Regions from separate parts of the Bradyrhizobium sp. UFLA06-06 genome, predicted to be linked through region 3. Evidence: riboswitches for the same ligand, from Rfam matches in the RefSeq annotation. Region 3 holds a riboswitch; each other region holds the start of a gene.

The links. A riboswitch is a leader RNA that binds a small molecule or an ion and turns the genes downstream of it on or off. The one in region 3 is predicted to bind cobalamin.
Region 1: another riboswitch for cobalamin. It lies ahead of IF803_RS01245 (DUF1636 family protein); the one in region 3 lies ahead of IF803_RS34005 (TonB-dependent receptor).
Region 2: another riboswitch for cobalamin. It lies ahead of IF803_RS29200 (TonB-dependent receptor); the one in region 3 lies ahead of IF803_RS34005 (TonB-dependent receptor).

What each region holds. Positions count from the first base shown of each region.
Region 1 is NZ_JADFUD010000001.1:284,140-288,390, forward strand. It holds gene IF803_RS01235 (cobyric acid synthase) at 1-516, opposite strand, end outside; gene cobO (cob(I)yrinic acid a,c-diamide adenosyltransferase) at 528-1,181, opposite strand; cobalamin riboswitch at 1,218-1,432, shown strand; gene IF803_RS01245 (DUF1636 family protein) at 1,527-1,901, shown strand; gene cobW (cobalamin biosynthesis protein CobW) at 1,898-2,932, shown strand; gene cobN (cobaltochelatase subunit CobN) at 2,932-4,251, shown strand, end outside.
Region 2 is NZ_JADFUD010000043.1:9,931-14,181, reverse strand. It holds gene IF803_RS29210 (ABC transporter ATP-binding protein) at 90-863, opposite strand; gene IF803_RS29205 (FecCD family ABC transporter permease) at 860-1,903, opposite strand; cobalamin riboswitch at 2,016-2,213, shown strand; gene IF803_RS29200 (TonB-dependent receptor) at 2,323-4,251, shown strand, end outside.
Region 3 is NZ_JADFUD010000060.1:40,391-44,641, reverse strand. It holds gene IF803_RS34015 (amidohydrolase family protein) at 1-781, shown strand, start outside; gene IF803_RS34010 (CobW family GTP-binding protein) at 783-1,706, shown strand; cobalamin riboswitch at 1,997-2,192, shown strand; gene IF803_RS34005 (TonB-dependent receptor) at 2,300-4,251, shown strand, end outside.

The DNA.
Region 1 (4,251 bases), on a different contig from region 3:
GATCACGCCGCCGCGGTCGATGTCGCCGACCAGCACCACCGGCACGTCGGCTTTGCGAGCAAAACCCATATTGGCGATATCGGCCTTGCGTAAGTTGACCTCGGCGGGGCTGCCGGCGCCCTCGACCAGCACCAGATCGGCGCGCGCCTTCAGGCGCGCAAAACTCTCCAGCACCGCGCCCATCAGCGACGACTTCATGCCGGCATATTCGCGCGCGCGTGCGGTGGCGATCCGTTTACCGTGCACGATGATCTGGGCGCCGACATCGGTCTCGGGCTTGAGTAGCACCGGGTTCATGTCGGTGTGCGGCTCGACGCCGGCGGCGAGCGCCTGCAACGCCTGCGCGCGGCCGATCTCGCCGCCGTCGACGGTCACGGCGGCGTTGTTCGACATGTTCTGCGGCTTGAACGGCAGCACGCGCAGGCCGCGCCGTCGGGCGGCGCGTGCGAGGCCGGCGACGATGAGCGACTTGCCCACGTCCGAGCCGGCTCCCTGGATCATCAATGCGCGCGCCATGGTGCTGTCTGTCAGAACTCGACGCCTGGCTGGGCCTTGATGCCGGAGCGGAACGGATGCTTCACCAGCGTCATCTCGGTGACGAGATCGGCAATCTCGATCAATTCCTCCTTGGCATTGCGCCCGGTGAGCACGACATGGGTCATCGGCGGCTTCGACGTTGTCAGGAAGTCGACGACATCGGCGATCGCGAGGTAATCGTAGCGTAGCGCGATGTTGATCTCGTCGAGCACGACCATGCGCAGGCTCGGGTCTGCGATCAGCTGCTTGGCCTTTTCCCAGCCCGCTTGCGCTGCCGCGATGTCGCGGGTGCGATCCTGCGTCTCCCAGGTAAAGCCTTCGCCCATCGCGTGGAATTGACAGAGATCGCCGAAATGCCCGGTGAGCAGGCGGCGCTCGCCGGTATCCCAGGCGCCCTTGATGAACTGCACCACGGCGCAGGGGAAGCCGTGCGCCACACAGCGCACGATCATACCGAACGCGGAGGATGATTTTCCTTTGCCGGCGCCGGTATGAACGATGATCAGGCCCTTTTCGCCGCTCTTGGTCGCCATGATGCGGTCGCGGGCGGCCTTCTTTTTCGCCATCTTGTCCGCATGGCGCGCGTCCAGCGAAGAATCGGTGCCGACGGCGGCGTCTTCAGCGTCGTTTCCATCAGAAGTCATCACGTTCCTTCGGCTTGACAAGTGCGAGGCTTGGACGAATGGTGCGTCCGCGTTGGTTCCTGTCCTACGACAGGCGAACAGGGAATGCGATAGGGAGATGACCGCAAGGTTCGCCCGAAGCGCAGCCGCCCCCGCGACCGTGACCGGAGAGATGCCCAAGCCACTGATTCCATACGGAGTCGGGAAGGTGGGCATCGAAGGGTAAAACCTGCTCCGCAAGCCGGGAGACCTGCCAACGCAGCATGTTGTGAAACCGGCGGACGGGGTGTTCCGCGACGGGGAACGAACCTGTCCAAAATCGGTTCGTGTGCCTCATCGCTTCCCGCTGTCAATCCAGGAAGGGCGATGAGCGTTACACTTCATGTCTGCATCACCTGCCGCGCCGGCCAGACGCCGGCGGAAGGTGAGCTCGCGCCCGGTGCGCGCCTGCATGCCGCGCTTGTCGAGGCCGGCGTGCCCGATGACGTCAATCTGGTTCCCGTCGCATGCCTGTCGGCCTGCAGCCAGGGTTGCTCGGTCGCGCTCAGCGCGCCGGGGCGATGGTCCTATGTCTACGGCCGACTGTCCGCCGATAATGCCGCGGATGTGATCGCCGGTGCCTCCGCCTATGCGGCGGCGCCCGACGGCATCGTGCCGTGGCGCAGCCGTCCGGAAATCTTCCGCAAGCAATCGCTCGCCCGCATTCCACCTCTTCCCGTCGTGCCGGAGGCCGCAGAATGACCACGCTCGCCAAAATTCCTGTCACGGTCGTGACCGGCTTTCTCGGCTCCGGCAAGACGACGCTGATCCAGCATCTGATCCGCAATGCCAACGGCAAGAAGCTCGCGGTGCTGGTCAACGAATTCGGCAGCGAAGGCGTCGACGGCGACATCCTGAAGTCGTGCGCCGACGCCAATTGTCCGGCCGAGAACATCGTCGAGCTCGCCAATGGCTGCATTTGCTGCACCGTCGCCGACGATTTCATCCCGGCGATGGAGCAGTTGCTGGCGCGGAACGTGAAGCCCGATCACATCGTGATCGAGACCTCAGGGCTCGCCCTGCCGAAGCCGCTGCTGAAAGCGTTCGACTGGCCGGAGATCCGCTCGCGGATCACGGTCGACGGCGTGATCGCGCTCGCCGACGCCGAGGCCGTTGCGGCCGGCCGTTTTGCGCCTGACCCGGCCGCGGTGGATGCGCAGCGCGCAGCGGACGACAATCTCGACCACGAGACGCCGCTGTCGGAAGTGTTCGAGGACCAGATCGCCTGTGCCGATATCGTGCTGCTGACCAAGGCGGATCTCGCCGGGGCGGAGGGGATCAAGGCAGCGAAAGAGGTGATCGCGGCCGAGATGCCGCGCGAGGTGCCGATGCTGCCCGTCGTCGACGGCACGATCGACGCGCGCGTGATCCTCGGGCTCGAAGCGGCGGCGGAGAACGATCTCGCGTCGCGGCCGTCGCATCACGATGGCGAGGAGGAACACGAGCACGACGATTTCAATTCCGTCGTGATCGATCTTCCGGAAGTTTCGGATGTCGACGCGCTGGTCGCCTCGATCAAGGGACTGGCGCGCGAGCAGAATGTGCTGCGCGCCAAGGGCTATATCGCGGTCGAAGGCAAGCCGATGCGGCTGCTGGTGCAATCGGTCGGCGAGCGGGTGCGGCATCAGTTCGACATGCCCTGGGGCGCCCGGGCGCGGCAGTCGAAGCTTGTCGTGATCGGCGAACATGCCGACATCGACGAAGCCGCGATCAGGGCACGGCTTGGTGTTTGATGCACGTCGTCTTCCGCGAGAGCCGCGGCCTTGAGGAGACCGCGACGCCAAGGGACCTCGGCCAGGATCCGGCCGATCTCGTGGTGTTGTCGTTTTCCGACAGCGATCTTGCTGCCTTCGCGGCCGGCTGGCGGCGCGGCCGCGCTGCGTTGCCGTCGCTGCGGCTCGGCAATCTCGCGGAGCTGCGCCATCCGCTGTCGGTGGATACCTATATCGAGCGGACGCTCTCGCACGCCCGCGGCATTCTGGTGCGGCTGATCGGCGGCGAGCCCTATTGGTCGTACGGGCTGGCCGCGGTGCATCGGCTGGCGAAGGAGCGCGGCATCGCCCTGGTGGTGCTGCCGGCCGATGGCCGCGACGATCTGCGGCTGGATGAATTCTCGACCTTGCCGGTCTCGACGCTGCGCCGTCTCAAGGTGCTGTGCGACAAGGGCGGCCCGGTTGCCGCGCAGGCCGTGATCGCGCAACTGGCGCTGGCGTCCGGACTCTATGCCGGGCCTGTGGTCGGCGAGATCGATCTTCCCGAGATCGGCGTCTACGATCCCCGGCGCGGTGCCATCGCGGCGTTGCCGGCACCGGACGGCCGGGCGCGCGTGCTGGTGACGTTTTATCGTTCTTATCTCGCGGCCGGTGACACGGCGCCGGTCGATGCACTGATCGATGCATTGCGTGAGAGGGGCTTTGATGCTCATGGCGTGTTCGTCACTTCGTTGAAGGCGGCGGGCGTGTCCGATTGGCTGCGCGTTCAGTTTGCGCAATGCGCTCCAGCGGCCATCGTCAATGCGACCGCGTTCTCCGCGGCCGGCGACGACGGCACGACGCCGTTCGACGCTGCATCGTGCCCGGTGTTCCAGGTCGCTTTGTCGACCGCGCGGCGCGAGGATTGGGCCGGATCGCTGCGCGGTCTGTCGCCTGGCGATCTCGCGATGCATGTGGTGCTGCCGGAGGTCGACGGCCGCCTGTTCACAGGCGTCGTGAGCTTCAAATCGCCTGGTGAGCGCGATCCCGAGCTGCAATTCGCGCATCTTGCGCATCGGCCGGATGCCGAGCGCGTCGCTGCAATTGCCGCACGCGTGGCCGCCTGGCATCGGCTTGCCGGCAAGCCGGAACAGGAGAAGCGGCTTGCGCTGGTGCTCTCGAACTATCCGGGCCGTCCGCATCAGATCGCGCATGCCGTCGGCCTCGATGCGCTTGCCTCGGTCGAGGCGTTGCTGACAGATCTCGCGGCCGCGGGATTTGACCTTGAGCCGGTGGAGTCGCTGGGCGACATTCTTTTGCGCAGGAATTTGACGTGGAAGGTCGCCGACTATCGCGCCGCG
Region 2 (4,251 bases), on a different contig from region 3:
GAGCCCCCACCCGCTGCGCTCTTCGAGCGCAGCGACCTCCCCCGCAAGCGGGAGAGGTGCAGGAAGTTCGCGGCCGCACCCTGCGCACATCAGACGTCCGCCCACGGCACGATGACGGCTTCGCGCTGAAATTCGGCACGGTAGGCGCTGACCCGGAACACGCTGGCGAGGACGCTCTCCGACAATGCTTCAGCAGGCGCGCCCTGTGCGGCCAGCCGCCCCTCCGCGAGCACCAGCACATGATCGGCAAAGCGCGCCGCGAGCCCGAGATCGTGCGTCACCACGATCACCAGCACGCCGGTGTCGGCGACGTTGCGCAGCTTCTGCATCACGTCGATCTGATGGCGCGGATCGAGCGAGGCGGTCGGCTCGTCGGCGAGGATCACCGGCGCCTCCACCGCGAGCACCCGGGCCAGCGCGACGCGGCTGCGCTCGCCGCCGGAGAGTTCGGTGACGCGGCGATCGCTGAATTCAGTTACGTCGACCGCCTGCATCGCCCGCAGCACCGCCTCCATATCCGTCGGCGACAGCCGCGCCGGATCGGTCGCGCCGTGCGGATAGCGGCCGAGCGCGACAATGTCGCGCGCCGGCAGCGGCCAGTGCACCATGTGCCCCTGCGGCAGATAGGCAAAGCGCTTCGCACGCTCGCGCAGCGGCAGCGACGCCAGCGGATCGCCGCCGATCCGGATCTCGCCGTCGGAGGGAATCAGCCCGGCCAGTGCACGCAGCAGCGTGGTCTTGCCGGCGCCGTTCGGCCCGACCAGCGCGACCAGATGGCCCGATGGCAGCGACAGCGAGATATCGTGCAGCACCTTGCGGCTGCCGAGCGAGGCATTGAGCGCGGCGGCGGAGAGCAGCGTCATGCCACACCTCCGCCGAGCGCGCGGCGTTCGCGCATGATGAGGTAAAGGAAGAACGGCACGCCGATGATCGAGGTCAGCACGCCGACCTTGATGTCCGAGGTCGAGGGGATGATGCGCGCCGCGATATCGGCCGCGAGCAGCAGCGCCGAGCCGGTGAGCGCGCTCGGCACCAAGAGCCGCGCCGGATCGTGACCGATCAGCGGACGCATCAGATGCGGCGCGACGAGGCCGATGAAACCGATCGTGCCGGTGACCGCGACCGCGCCGCCGACGCCGAGCGCTACGCCCGTGATGACGAGTAGCCGCAACCGCCCGACATCGACGCCGAGGCTCTGCGCCGCCTCCTCGCCAAGCGTCAGCGCGCGGAAGGCGTTCGCCTGGCTGAGCAGGATGGCGGCGCCCGCGACGATGAAGGGCAGTGCCAGCGCCACGTGCTGGAAGCTGCGGTCCTCCAGCGAGCCGAGCAGCCAGAACGCGATCTCCAACACCACGAACGGATTGCTCGAGAGATTCATCACCAGCGCCGTCGCCGCCCCCGCAAAGCTCGAGATCGCAAGCCCGGCGAGGATCAGGATCAAGAGCCCGGCATTGCGGCCGGCGATCGCAAGCAGCGCGAACACCGAGCCGAAGGCGGCGATGATCGCCACCACCGGCAGCGCATAGGAGCGCACATCGGCGAGGCCCAGCGCGATCACCAGCACCGCGCCGAAGGCCGCCGATTGCGGCGCGCCGAACAGCGACGGCGAGGCCAGCGGATTACGCAGCAGCCCTTGCAGCGCCGCACCGGACAGCCCGAGAATAGCGCCGATCGCGAATGCCAGGATGGTGCGCGGCAGGCGGATCTCGCGCACGATCACCTGCGCCACATCGCTGCCGCCGCCGAACAGCGCCTCGATCACCGCAAGCGGCGACAGCCGCACCGGCCCGATGCCGAGCGAGATCAGCAGCAGCAGGACCACGAGCGCGAGCAGCGCCGCGGTGGCGCCCCACCGGCGTCGCGCCGCGACCTCGGCCGCCAAGGCAAAATCCTGCACGCTCATTGAATCCATGCTCTTACAGCGATCGCCGTGGCAGACAAGCGACACTCGACAAAAACCGTGGCCGCCCGGCCGCCGCCCGACTTCGGCCGGATTGACTTTGCTGCCCGGCCGAACCCTAGATGAACATGACGGTTCTTTCATGAGATGAAAAGGGAATGCGGTACGGGGAAACTTCCCCAACGCCGCGGCTGCCCCCGCAACTGTATGCGGTGAATCCTTCGTCACAGGCCACTGGGAATCTCGGTCCTGGGAAGGCGACGAAGGGTAACGACCCGCGAGCCAGGAGACCTGCCGTCAGCCGTGGTCACACGCGAGGATGCCGGTCGGGGAGTACAGGCATGAGCTTCACCTGATGCCGTGAGCACGATGGTGAGACTGGTTCGCGGTGACGTGCCACTGACGTTGCCGAGGCCTCGCTTATGTTCTCCTTCTCTCTCGATCGGCGACACCGCGCGCTTCTGCTCGCGTCGACGATGATCGCGCCGGCAATCCTTGTCCCCGCCGCGCGGGCGCAGCAGGCGCCCGCTCCCGATCAGCTGCCGGCGATCGAAGTCACCAAGCCGGGCGACCAGAACGTCACGCGCGCCAGGCCGGCCGCCGACGAAGCGCCGGCGCCGCGCCGCCCGGCGCCGGGCACCACGCAGAGTAACAATGCGGGCAGCGGCAGCGGATCTGGCACGACAGCGACCGGCGTGGCCACCGGAACGGGTGGCACCGGCGGCGGCCGCCAGTTCGCCGGCATTGTCGGCGCCTCCTCGGCCGTGATCACCGCCGACGACATCGCGCATTCGCCGGTGCAGTCGTTGCCGGAGATCCTCGCGCAGGTGCCGGGCGTGCAGCTGCAAACGCCCTATGGCGGGCCGAACGGCGCCAAGACCTCGGTCGACCTGCGCGGTTTCGGCGCATTCGCGACCGACAACACGCTGTTCCTGCTCAACGGCCGCCGCCTTAACGACGTCGACAAGGCCGGCTTCGACCTCACCACGATTCCGCTCGATTCGATCGAGCGGATCGAGATCACGCGCGGCAACAGCGGCGCCGTGCTCTACGGCGACAACGCGGTGGGCGGCGTGGTCAACATCATCACCAAGACCGGCGTCGGCGGCCCGCCGACGACGATGCGGGCCGAGGCCGGAGTCGGCTCGTTCAACACCCGCATGGCCGCGGTCTCCGCGGCGCTCAATTCCGGACCGTGGTCCTCCTCGTTCTACGGCAACGGCATCAAGTCCGACGGCTACCGCGTCAACAATGCGCTCGACCAGCGCAACGCCGTCGGCAACATCAACTACACCACGCCTGATCTCACCGCCTTCCTCACCGTCGCCGGCAGCGACCAGAAGCTCGGCCTGCCCGGCGGTCGGCTGGTCGATCCGTCGATCGGCGTCAACGAGCTGCTCATCGATCGCCGCGGCGCCGCGACGCCCTTCGACTATGCCAACCAGCAAACCGCCAGCGTCACGGCCGGCTTCACCAGGACGCTGATCAACGGCGTCGACCTCATCGTCGACGGCGGCTGGCGGCAGCGCGAGACGCAGAGCGGCTTCTTCGGCAAGGTGCCGACCATCAGCTTCGCTTCGACCTACAATGACGCCGCGCTGCAGACCTGGTCGCTGACGCCGCGGCTCAGCGTCAAGAATGTGATGCTGGGGATGCCGTCGACGATCCTGACCGGCATCGACTATTACGATTCGACCTTCCGCGAGTCGCGCGGCGCCTATCAGGGCGTCGACCCGTTCCACATCTACAATATCGAGCAGCAGTCCGTGGCCGGCTACTGGCAGCACACGATCGGCGTGCTGCCGACGACGGACTTCTCCTACGGCGCGCGTGTGCAGAACACCAGCGTCTCGGCGCGCGATCGCTACGACCCGAACGCGCCGTTCGCGTTCGACGCGCAGGCGGCACCGCTCGACAGCAACGAGACGCAATACGCGCTGCATGTCGGCGTCGAGCATCGCCTGACCGACACCTTCTCGGTGTTCGGCCGCGCGGCACGCGCATTCCGCACGCCTGATGTCGACGAACGCGTCGCGTCGGGTCCGTCATTCGACCCGCTGACCTTCGCCCCGATCCCGCAGACCTTCCAGCTCAAGACCCAGACCTCGCAGGACGTCGAGGGCGGCTTTCGCGTCAGGACCAACCGCTTCCAGGTCCAGACCAGCGTCTATCTGATGGATCTCGAGAACGAGATCCATTTCAATCCGGTGCTGTTCTACAACACCAACCTCGACCCCACCCGCCGCTATGGCTCGGAGACCAGCGCGGCGCTCAAGGTCAGCGACAGCGTCACCCTGCGCGGCGGCATGGCGATCACCCGCGCGGTGTTCCGCGAAGGCATCTGGGCCGGC
Region 3 (4,251 bases):
CTCGTCGAGCAAGACGGATATCGAACGCTGTGTTGCGCTGATCGCGAAGGCGCAGGCGCAGGGCCTGCCGATCACGGTGGAGGCCTATCCCTATGGCACCGGCTCGACCGTGCTGGCGGCGACCTTCTTCAGCGATCCGAAATTCGAGGAGCGCAACGGCCTCGGTTATGATTCGGTGCAGCGCGTGACCGACGGTCACCGTTTCGGCAGCCGCGAGGAGCTGCTGGCGGCACAGGCCGAAGAGCCCTCGACCTTGGTGCTGTGGCACGTGCTCGATATCGAGAACAACGCGCATCATCGCGATCTGCTCGACATGGCGGTGCTGTATCCGGGCGGCGCGATCGCCTCCGACGCGATGCCGTGGACGCTGTCCGACGGCCGCCCCTACACCGGCGACGCCTGGCCGCTGCCCGACGATGCCACCTCGCATCCGCGCTCGGCGGGCTGCTTCACCCGCTTCATCCGCGAATGGGTGCGGGAGCGCAAGAAGGTGTCGCTGCTCGAGGGTATCCGCAAATGCGCGCTGATCCCGGCCGAGATCCTGTCGGCGAGCACGCCGGCGATGCGGGCCAAGGGCCGGCTGCAGGTCGGCGCCGACGCCGATGTCGTGGTGTTCGACTTTGAGACGCTGAGCGATCGTGCGACCTTCTCCGCGATGAATCGTCCGGCGGAGGGCGTGCGGCATCTCGTGGTCAGCGGCCAGCCGCTGATCAGCGATGGTGTGCTCGATGTCGCGGCGCGTCCCGGCCGGCCGGTGCGCCGGCCTGTCACCGGAGGCTGAGGTGCCGGTCCCGATCCTGCTGGTCGCGGGCTTCCTCGGGGCGGGCAAGACCACGGTCGTCAACCATCTGCTGGCGCATGCGCAAGGGCGGCGCATCGCCGCCGTGGTCAACGATTTCGGTGCGATCAATATCGACGCGGAGCTGATCGCGGGCGCCAGCGACGGCGTGGTCAGCCTGAGCAACGGTTGCATCTGCTGCACGCTGGAGGGCGACCTGCTGCGCACGCTCGCCACGCTGCTGCGGCGTGATCCGCGTCCCGAATTCATCGTGATCGAGACCAGCGGGATCGCCGATCCCGCCGACATCGTGCGCAACCTGATGGATCCCGTGATCTGGAAGGAGGCGCCGCTCGAGACCGTGCTGTGCGTGGTCGACGCGACGCAGCCTGCGGCGATGCTGAACGACGCGCTGCTGCGCTCGCAGCTGCGGGCGGCGGATGTGGTGGCGCTGAGCAAGGTCGATCTCGCCGATGCCGCTGCGTGCGCCGCGATCCGCGACGCCGTGCGCGCGATTCGTCCGGCAGCCGTGGTGGTCGATGCGTTGCATGGCGAGGTGCCGGCCGCGCTGCTGTTTCCGGCGGATCTCGATCACCTGCCGGCGCCGCGCGAGACCGCGCCGCGACGGCCGGCGTCCGACCGGTTCGAGACGCTGAGCTGGACCTCGGAGCGGCCCGTCGTGCTGCCGCGCCTGCAGCAGGCGATCGGCAGACTGGCGCCGAAGCTGGCGCGGGCGAAGGGATTGTTCGAGACGGTGGAGCAGCCCGGGCGGCTGACGGTGTTTCAACTCGCCGGCGGCCGCGCGACCTTGGCTACGGGCGGCGTGCCGTCGCCCGGCGTGCCGCGCACGCGAATCGTGTTCATCGCCGAGATGGGTGCTCTGTCGCGGGCGGAGATTGATGCGATCATGGAAGGCTGCGTCGAGTGACGCAAATGTCCCGTCATCCTGAGAGAATGTGAATGTATTCAGCGTCGTCCTGGCGAAAGCCAGGACCCATTACCCCAACCGCCTATTGTTGTGCGACGCTGGGGCCACTATCGCGCTCTCTATCGAATTCGGTGGTTATGGGTCCTGGCTTTCGCCAGGACGACAGCGCGGGGATGACGGGACAAGAAGTCTCCGCGTCAGCCGCAGATGTCGCTGTGTCATCGCCGCCGCAGCATTTCGCAAAGCATGTGTGGGACGATCGCATCGAATTGACAGCCCTGCCGCCAGCACCTATCGTTTTTGCCGACGGTTCCCTTCGGGGATCAAAAGGGAATGCGGTGCGAGGGTAACCTCAATGCCGCAGCTGTCCCCGCAACTGTAAACGGCGAGCCTTTCGTCAATTTGCCACTGGGCTATCAGGCCCGGGAAGGCGTCGACAGGCGATGACCCGTGAGCCAGGAGACCTGCCGTCAGTCGTGGTCACACGCGAGCACATCGGGCGGGGGCGTCCTGGTGGGATCGGAGCACTGCCTTTTGGGCAATGCGCCAGTCCGCGTTCGCGGTGACGTGCCACGTTACCGCGAGTCGTTTTCATGTCTCCGTCCTTTCCCGTTGCGCGCAAATGGCGCCTCGGTCTCGTCTGCTCCCTGTCATCGCTACTGCTGCCGGCTGAGGGCTCGACACAAACACCTCCACCAACCAGGCTCGATCCGATCGAGGTCGCGCCTTCCGCTGCGGCAAAGCCGAAGCCTGCGGCGCGCAGCCGTGACATGGCCGCTGCGGCGCGGCCACGGCCGAGGCCCGCGACGGTCGCACCAGCCGGCAACACGCCGCGCGCCGCGGCGTCAGGCGCATCGGGGGCGGTATCGCCGACGCTCAATGCCACCACGCAGGGCGGCACCGGTAGTCGTCTCAATCTGACGCCGCTGCAGACGCCGGCCAGCGTCGAGATCATCACGGCGCAGACCATCGCTGAGCGCGGCCAGCATAATGTGGTCGATGCCGTCACCCAGGACGCGGCCGGCTTCATCGCAACGCCGGCGCCCGGCAATGGCGGCCTGTCGTTCAGCACCCGCGGCTTTGCCGGCAGCAACTCGGTGATGACGCTGTACGACGGCACGCGTTTCTATATCGGCTCCGGCACGCTGACGTTTCCCTACGACACATGGTCGACGCAGCGCATCGAGGTGCTGCGCGGCCCGGCCTCGGTGCTGTACGGCGAGGGCGCGATCGGCGGCGTCATCAACGTGATCCCGAAGAAACCGCAGAGCACGACTTATAACGAGGCCGAGGTCTCGCTCGACAGCAACATGACCCGGCGGCTCTCGGTGGACAGCACCGGTCCGATCAATCCCAATGTGTCGTACCGCGTCAACGCCACCGGCAACATGTCGGACGGCTGGGTCGATCGCGACAAGACCTCGAATGCGGTGGTCTCCGCCGCCGTGCGGGTGCAGGCGTCGGACAATCTCGCCTTCACGCTGTCGGAGAACTACGGCGACCGCAGCCCGTCGCGTTATTTCGGCACGCCGCTGATCAACGGCTCGATCCAGGACGCGCTGCGCTTCAAGAACTACAACGCATTGGACAGCGCGATCCGCTATCAGGACAGCTGGACCCGGTTCAAGACCGAGTGGGACGTCGCCGACGGCATCAAGGTCAACAACACGCTGTATTACCTGACCAGCGAGCGGCACTGGCGCGACATCGAGAACTACACCTGGAATCCGAAGACCCAACTGATCGATCGCACGAGCTATATCGAAATCTTCCACGACCAGAAGCAGCTCGGCAACCGGATGGATACGACCTTCAGCGGTCACGTGTTCGGACTTGCGAACCAGTTCGTCGCCGGGTTCGACGTCAACCGGATCGACTTCACCCATACCAACAACTCGCCCTATGGCGGCGCGTCGTCGGTCAATCCCTACGTGTTCGATCCGGGATCGTTCTTCGCGACGACGACGGCGACCACACCGGGCTTCAATGCGATCGTCAATCAATACGCGCTGTTCGCCGAGGATCGGCTCTCGCTGACCGATCAATTGTCGCTGGTCACCGGGGTCAGGTATGATCGCCCCGAGGTGGAGCGCACCGACTACAAGACGCCGGCAAACAGTTTTGAGACGAAGCTATCGGGGACCAGCTGGCGCGCCGGCCTCGTTTACGAGCCGATCAAGAACCTCGCGTTCTATGGCCAGTACGCGGTCGGCGTCGATCCGGTCAGCAACCTGATCTCGCTGCCCGTCTCGCAAAAAACCTTCCAGCTTGCGACCGGCGAGCAGACCGAGATCGGGGTCAAGCAGGCGTTCTGGGGCGGCCGCGGCGAGTGGACGCTGGCCGCCTACGAGATCGTCAAGACCGGGCTCACGATTCCCGATCCCGGCAATCCCACCGGCGGCCTGGCATTGCAGATCGGCCAGCAATCATCGCGCGGGGTCGAAGGATCGATCGGGCTCGCGCTGAGCGACGGCTGGCGCGTCGACGCCAATCTTGCGCTGTTGCGCGCCAGATACGACAACAACAGCCAGGTGGTCGGCGGCAA